2 linked regions of the Sporichthya brevicatena genome follow. Each later gene encodes a partner of the first gene's protein in a complex. Links are inferred from orthologs where the notes say so. Each region holds a gene or a part of one and is shown on either strand. Other genes may lie near its edges. The genes, in order: ABD401_RS15050 and ABD401_RS22155.

Region 1 (3,074 bases):
CGCACCACCACCGGCCCCACACCGGGCTCGCACCAACGTAGGAGAACTCTCGTGGCAAGTGGCAACGCGATCAGGGGCAGCCGTGTCGGGGCGGGCCCGATGGGCGAGGCGGAGCGTGGCGATTCCGCTCCGCGGTTCTGGATCTCCTACTGGTGCGCCAACGGTCACGAGACCCGCCCCAGCTTCGCCGACGACGGCACCGTGACCGCGCCGGACTTCTGGGACTGCCCCCGCTGCGGTTTCCCGGCCGGCCAGGACCGCGACACCCCGCCGTCGCCGCCGCGCAACGAGCCCTACAAGACCCACCTCGCGTACGTGCGCGAGCGCCGCAGCGAGGCCGACGGCGAGGCGATCCTCGCCGAGGCCCTCGACAAGCTGCGTGCGACCGGGCGTCCCTACTAGGGCGCCCGACTCCCTGAGCTCGGTCCGGCGTCAGAGCGGCGGGCCGGGCCGCTCAAGGGCGACGATGCCGCGTTCGTCCTGGAGCCCGGTCGGCGTGTGCCAGTAGGGCACGGCCGGCCGGCCACTGACGGTCCGGCGCCGCACGGGGCGGCGGTTCGAGGCCGCCCAGACGTACGTCAGCAGCAGGATCGCGGCTGTGCACGCGAGAAGAATGACCAGCGACTCCGTGCCGGACAGTGGTTGACCCATGCCGGACTCCTTCCGCCCGGCCCGAGCCCTACGGCTCGGGCGGTGGCCCTGTGCCGTACGTGCAGGATGCGCCCCCGACCGCCCCGGCGTCCAGTGTCCGACCCGGGAAATCGGGCACCGGTAAGTTGATCGTCATCCGACGCCAGAACTGGTCCGGGGCCACATATCGGGGCTGAGCAGGAGGCAGTGCATGCGCATCGGCGTGCTCACGGGCGGGGGCGACTGCCCGGGTCTGAACGCGGTCATCCGCGCGGTCGTGCGCAAGGGGGTCCACCAGTACGGACACTCCTTCGTGGGGTTCCGGGACGGCTGGCGTGGCCCGCTGGAGAACAAGACGCAGACGCTCGGCGTCCCCGAGGTGCGCGGGATCCTGCCGCGGGGCGGGACGATCCTCGGCTCGTCGCGCACGAATCCCGTCAAGGTCGACGGCGGGATCGAGCGGATCCGCAAGAACCTCGCCGACCTCGGCATCGACGCGCTGATCGCCATCGGCGGCGAGGACACCCTCGGCGTCGCGACCCGGCTGCACGAGGACGGCATCGCGGTCGTCGGCGTGCCGAAGACGATCGACAACGACCTCGGCGCCACCGACTACACGTTCGGCTTCGACACCGCGGTGAACATCGCGGTGGAGGCGATCGACCGCCTCCACACCACCGCCGAGTCCCACCACCGTGCTCTCGTCGTGGAAGTGATGGGCCGTCACGCCGGCTGGATCGCGCTGCACGCCGGCATGGCCGGGGGAGCGAACCTCATCCTGATCCCCGAGGTCCCCTTCGACATCGGACGAGTCTGCACGCTCATCGAGAGCCGGTTCCAGAGCCACTACGCGCCGATCGTGGTCGTCTCCGAGGGCGCCGTCCCCAAGGAGGGGACGATGGAGCTGGTCTCCGGGGAGAAGGACGACTTCGGCCACGTCCGCCTCGGGGGCATCGGCGACCGCGTCGCGAAGGAGATCGAGACCCGGACCGGGGCCGAGTCCCGCGCGGTCGTCCTCGGCCACGTCCAGCGCGGCGGTACGCCCACCGCCTTCGACCGCTGGCTCGCCACCCGGTTCGGGCTCCACGCCATCGACGCGATCCACGACAAGGACTTCGGGAAGATGGTCGCCCTCCGCGGCACCGACATCGTCCGCGTCCCGCTCGACGCCGCCACCCGCGAGCTCAAGCTCGTCGACCCGAGCCTCTACTCCGAGGCCGAGGTCTTCTTCGGCTGAGTCCGGCGGCGCCCCGGCCGAGCGGCGGACCCGGGCATACCGGGCGATAACCGATTTCAGGCCCGGACCAGGGGCGACGTACCCTCATACCCGTGAGTACCGACCTGGACACCTGGCGGGAGCTGCCTGCTCTGCAGCAGCCGGACTACCCCGACGCCGCGGCGCTGGCCGCGGCGGTCGCTGAACTGCAGTCGCTGCCGCCGCTGGTGTTTGCGGGGGAGTGCGACCAGCTCAAGGAGCGGCTGGCGGCCGTCGCGCGCGGCGAGGCGTTCCTGCTCCAGGGCGGTGACTGTGCGGAGTCGTTCGACGTCCGCGGGGCCGACGCGCTGCGGGCGAAGCTGAAGACGCTGCTCCAGATGGCTGTCGTGCTCACGTACGCCGGCTCGGTGCCGGTCGTCAAGATCGGCCGCTTCGCCGGGCAGTACGCCAAGCCCCGGTCCTCCCCGGTCGAGAAGCGCAACGGCGTCGAGCTGCCGTCCTACCGCGGCGACGCGGTCAACAGCATCGAGTTCACCGCCGAGGCCCGGATCCCGGACCCGCAGCGCCTGGTGAAGATGTACAACGCATCCGCGGCGACGCTGAACCTGGTCCGCGCGTTCACCAAGGGCGGTTACGCCGACCTGCGTCAGGTCCACGCCTGGAACCAGGACTTCGTCGCGGATTCCCCGGTGGGGCAGCGCTACGAGGCCCTCGCCGCCGAGATCGACCGCGCCCTGGACTTCATGCGGGCCTGCGGCGTCGACACCGACGCGCTCTCCAGCGTCGACATCTACTCCAGCCACGAGGCGCTGCTGCTCGAGTACGAGCGGGCCCTCACGCGGATCGACTCCCGCACCGGGCAGCCGTACGGCGTCTCCGGGCACTTCCTCTGGATCGGCGAGCGCACCCGCAACCTCGACGGCGCGCACATCGACCTGCTCCGCAAGATCCGCAACCCGATCGGCGTGAAGCTCGGTCCGAACGCGACGGCCGACGACGCGCTCGCGCTGATCGACGCGCTCGACCCGGAGCGCGAGCCCGGCCGCCTGACCTTCATCACGCGCATGGGCACCGGCAAGGTGCGCGAGAACCTCCCGCGCCTGGTCGACAAGGTCACCGCGTCCGGCGCCGTGGTCGGCTGGGTGTGCGACCCCATGCACGGCAACACCTACGAGACCGCCAACGGGTACAAGACCCGCAAGTTCACCGACGTCCTCGACGAGGTCCG
Region 2 (3,278 bases), on another replicon or contig:
CCGACGTCGAGGAGACCCGGCGCATCCTCGGCGTCTGAGGTGCCTCGCCCGGTCGGCGGGGGACGATTTCGGGCACCGACACCTGCGCTGATAGCCTGACGGACGCCGTGAAACGGCCGCGGACAGACAGAGCCCGGGTGGACCTGCCCCGGCGCGCCGCGCAGCGACCCCCGACAGGAGCCCTGAGCAGTTCATGCCGCTCGACAGTGCACAGAAGAAGGCGATCCTCTCCGAGTACGCCCTGAGCCCGAACGACACGGGTTCCCCGGAGGCCCAGGTCGCGATGCTCACCAAGCGCATCAGCGACCTGACCGAGCACCTGAAGGTGCACAAGCACGACCACCACAGCCGGCGCGGCCTGCTCCTGCTCGTGGGCCGGCGTCGCCGGCTCCTGCAGTACCTGGCCAAGACCGACATCAACCGCTACCGCTCGCTCATCGAGCGGCTTGGCCTGCGTCGATAGCGCAGGCCCGGGAACAACCCAACCGTAGGAGCGGTCGGTAAGCGGACATCTCCGCCGCCGGTCCTCGGTAGTGGCCCCCGGAGCCGCGCTGAGCCTTCCAGGTTCGACGAACTCTCCGTAGGCCTCGATCGAAGACCGGTCGAGAACGTCGCGCGAACCCGGCCTCTCCTCGACCCAGAGGAGGGGAGCCCATGGAGGGCCCCGAGATCACTTTCGCCGAAGCCACCATCGACAACGGCCGCTTCGGCAAGCGCACCGTCCGGTTCGAGACCGGCCGTCTCGCCAAGCAGGCGGCCGGCTCGGCCGCCGTCTACCTCGACAGCGGCACCATGATCCTGTCCGCGACCACGGTCGCGAAGAGCCCGCGGGAGAACCTCGACTTCTTCCCGCTCACGGTGGACGTCGAGGAGCGCATGTACGCCGCGGGCCGGATTCCCGGCTCGTTCTTCCGCCGTGAGGGCCGCCCGTCCGAGGACGCGATCCTCACCTGCCGCCTGATCGACCGTCCGCTGCGCCCGAGCTTCGCCAAGGGCCTGCGCAACGAGATCCAGATCGTCGAGACCGTCCTGGCCCTGGACCCGGACGACCTCTACGACGTGGTCGCCATCAACGCGGCCTCGATGTCGACGCAGATCTCCGGCATCCCGTTCTCGGGCCCGATCGGTGGCGTCCGCGTCGCGCTGATCGAGGACCAGTGGGTCGCGTTCCCGCGGCACTCCGAGCTCGAGCGCGCCGTGTTCGACATGGTCGTCGCCGGTCGCGTCCTGGAGGACGGCGACGTCGCGATCATGATGGTCGAGGCCGAGGCTACGACCGAGACGATCGACCTGATCGCCGTCGGCGCGACCGCGCCGACCGAGGAGGTCGTCGCCGAGGGCATCGAGGCGTCGAAGGCTTTCATCAAGGTTCTGTGCGCCGCGCAGAGCGACGTGGCGACCCGTGCGGCCAAGGAGGTCGCCGAGTTCCCGATCTTCCTCGACTACGGCGACGACGTGCTGGAGGCCGTGACGGCCGCCGCCCGCGAGGAGCTCGCCGCCGCGCTGAGCATCGCCGCCAAGCAGGAGCGCGAGGCCGAGCTCGACCGCGTCAAGGCGGTCACGCTCGAGAAGCTCGTCGGCCAGTTCGAGGGTCGCGAGAAGGAGATCTCCGCGGCGTTCCGCTCGGTGACCAAGAAGGTCGTCCGCGAGCGGATCACCAAGGAGAAGATCCGCATCGACGGGCGTGGGCTGAAGGACATCCGTCAGCTCACCGCCGAGGTCGAGGTCATCCCGCGGGTGCACGGGTCGGCGCTCTTCGAGCGCGGCGAGACCCAGATCCTGGGCGTGACGACGCTGAACATGCTGCGCATGGAGCAGATGATCGACACGCTCAACCCCGAGAAGACCAAGCGCTACATGCACAACTACAACTTCCCGCCCTACTCGACCGGTGAGACCGGTCGCGTCGGGTCGCCGAAGCGCCGCGAGATCGGCCACGGCGCGCTGGCGGAGCGGGCCCTGCTGCCCGTGCTGCCGAAGCGTGAGGAGTTCCCCTACGCGATCCGTCAGGTGTCCGAGGCCCTGGGCTCGAACGGCTCGACCTCGATGGGTTCGGTCTGCGCGTCGACGCTGTCGCTGCTCAACGCCGGCTGCCCGCTCAAGGCGCCGGTCGCGGGTATCGCCATGGGTCTGGTCTTCGAGGGCGGCGAGTACACCACGCTCACCGACATCCTCGGCGCCGAGGACGCGTACGGCGACATGGACTTCAAGGTCGCCGGCACCAAGGACTTCGTGACGGCTCTTCAGCTCGACACGAAGCTCGACGGCATCCCGGCCTCGGTCCTCGCCGGTGCGCTGACCCAGGCCCGCGAGGCCCGGCTGCACATCCTCGACGTGATGAACGAGGCGATCGACCGCCCCGACGAGATGAGCGACTTCGCGCCGCGCATCATCACGATCAAGATCCCGGTCGACAAGATCGGCGAGGTGATCGGGCCGAAGGGCAAGATCATCAACCAGATCCAGGCCGACACCGGCGCGGACATCAGCATCGAGGACGACGGCACCATCTACGTCGGCGCCACCAACGGCCCGGCGGCGGAGGCGGCGCGCAACCAGATCAACGCCATCGCCAACCCGACGATGCCCGAGGTCGGCGAGCGCTACCTCGGCACGGTCGTGAAGACGACGACGTTCGGCGCCTTCGTCTCGCTCGTCCCCGGCCGCGACGGGCTGCTGCACATCTCGCAGCTCCGCAAGCTGTCCGGTGGCAAGCGCGTCGAGAACGTCGACGACGTGCTCGCCGTCGGCACCAAGCTGCTCGTCGAGATCGCGGAGATCGACCAGCGGGGCAAGCTCTCGCTGGTGCCGGTCATCGAGGGCGAGGAAGGGGAGTCGTCCGACGACTCCGCCGGCGACGCCGAGTGACATCTCGTTCCACACGGCAGGAGTGGTTTCCGGCTGCGGAGCAGCGCCCCGGGTCGACCCGGACGCTGCTCCCGGCCGGGAGCTCGGGCGGCTCGGTGACGGGGGCGGTGCGACGCACCGTGCTCCCCGGGGGCCTGCGGATCCTGACCGAGGAGATGCCGGGCGCGCGGTCCGCGTCGTTCGGCATCTGGGTGGGCGTCGGTTCGCGGGACGAGTCCCGCAGCCTGGCCGGCGCCACCCACTTCCTGGAGCACCTGCTGTTCAAGGGCACACCCCGGCGCGACGCGCTCGCGATCTCGGCGGCGCTCGACGCCGTCGGCGGCGAGCTGAACGCGTTCACCGCCAAGGAGTACACCTGCTACTACGCGCGGGTGCTCGACCGCGACCTGCCGCTGGCGATCGACGTCGTC

Evidence for each region.
Region 2: ABD401_RS15050 (region 1) and ABD401_RS22155 share a complex: the UniProt entries of both Bacillus subtilis proteins name them as parts of the possible RNA degradosome complex. The link is inferred for Sporichthya brevicatena from one-to-one orthologs.

Annotation. Positions count from the first base shown.
Region 1 is NZ_BAAAHE010000024.1:72,865-75,938, reverse strand. Bases 96-2,854 are described here. They hold ABD401_RS15050 (6-phosphofructokinase), read left to right. Parts: upstream 96-841; coding sequence 842-1,867; downstream 1,868-2,854. Other genes in these bases: ABD401_RS15045 (class II 3-deoxy-7-phosphoheptulonate synthase), read left to right, coding at 1,960-2,854; ABD401_RS15055 (hypothetical protein), read right to left, coding at 433-651; ABD401_RS15060 (RNA polymerase-binding protein RbpA), read left to right, coding at 96-402. In the rest of the region: more of ABD401_RS15060, read left to right, coding at 52-95; more of ABD401_RS15045, read left to right, coding at 2,855-3,074. UniProt on the Bacillus subtilis protein: Catalyzes the phosphorylation of D-fructose 6-phosphate to fructose 1,6-bisphosphate by ATP, the first committing step of glycolysis.
Region 2 is NZ_BAAAHE010000047.1:106,798-110,075, reverse strand. What follows is about bases 299-3,261. They hold ABD401_RS22155 (polyribonucleotide nucleotidyltransferase), read left to right. Parts: upstream 299-654; coding sequence 655-2,868; downstream 2,869-3,261. Other genes in these bases: ABD401_RS22150 (M16 family metallopeptidase), read left to right, coding at 2,865-3,261; rpsO (30S ribosomal protein S15), read left to right, coding at 299-463. In the rest of the region: ABD401_RS22165 (bifunctional riboflavin kinase/FAD synthetase), read left to right, coding at 1-38; more of rpsO, read left to right, coding at 194-298; more of ABD401_RS22150, read left to right, coding at 3,262-3,278. UniProt on the Bacillus subtilis protein: Involved in mRNA degradation. Catalyzes the phosphorolysis of single-stranded polyribonucleotides processively in the 3'- to 5'-direction. Necessary for competence development in Bacillus subtilis.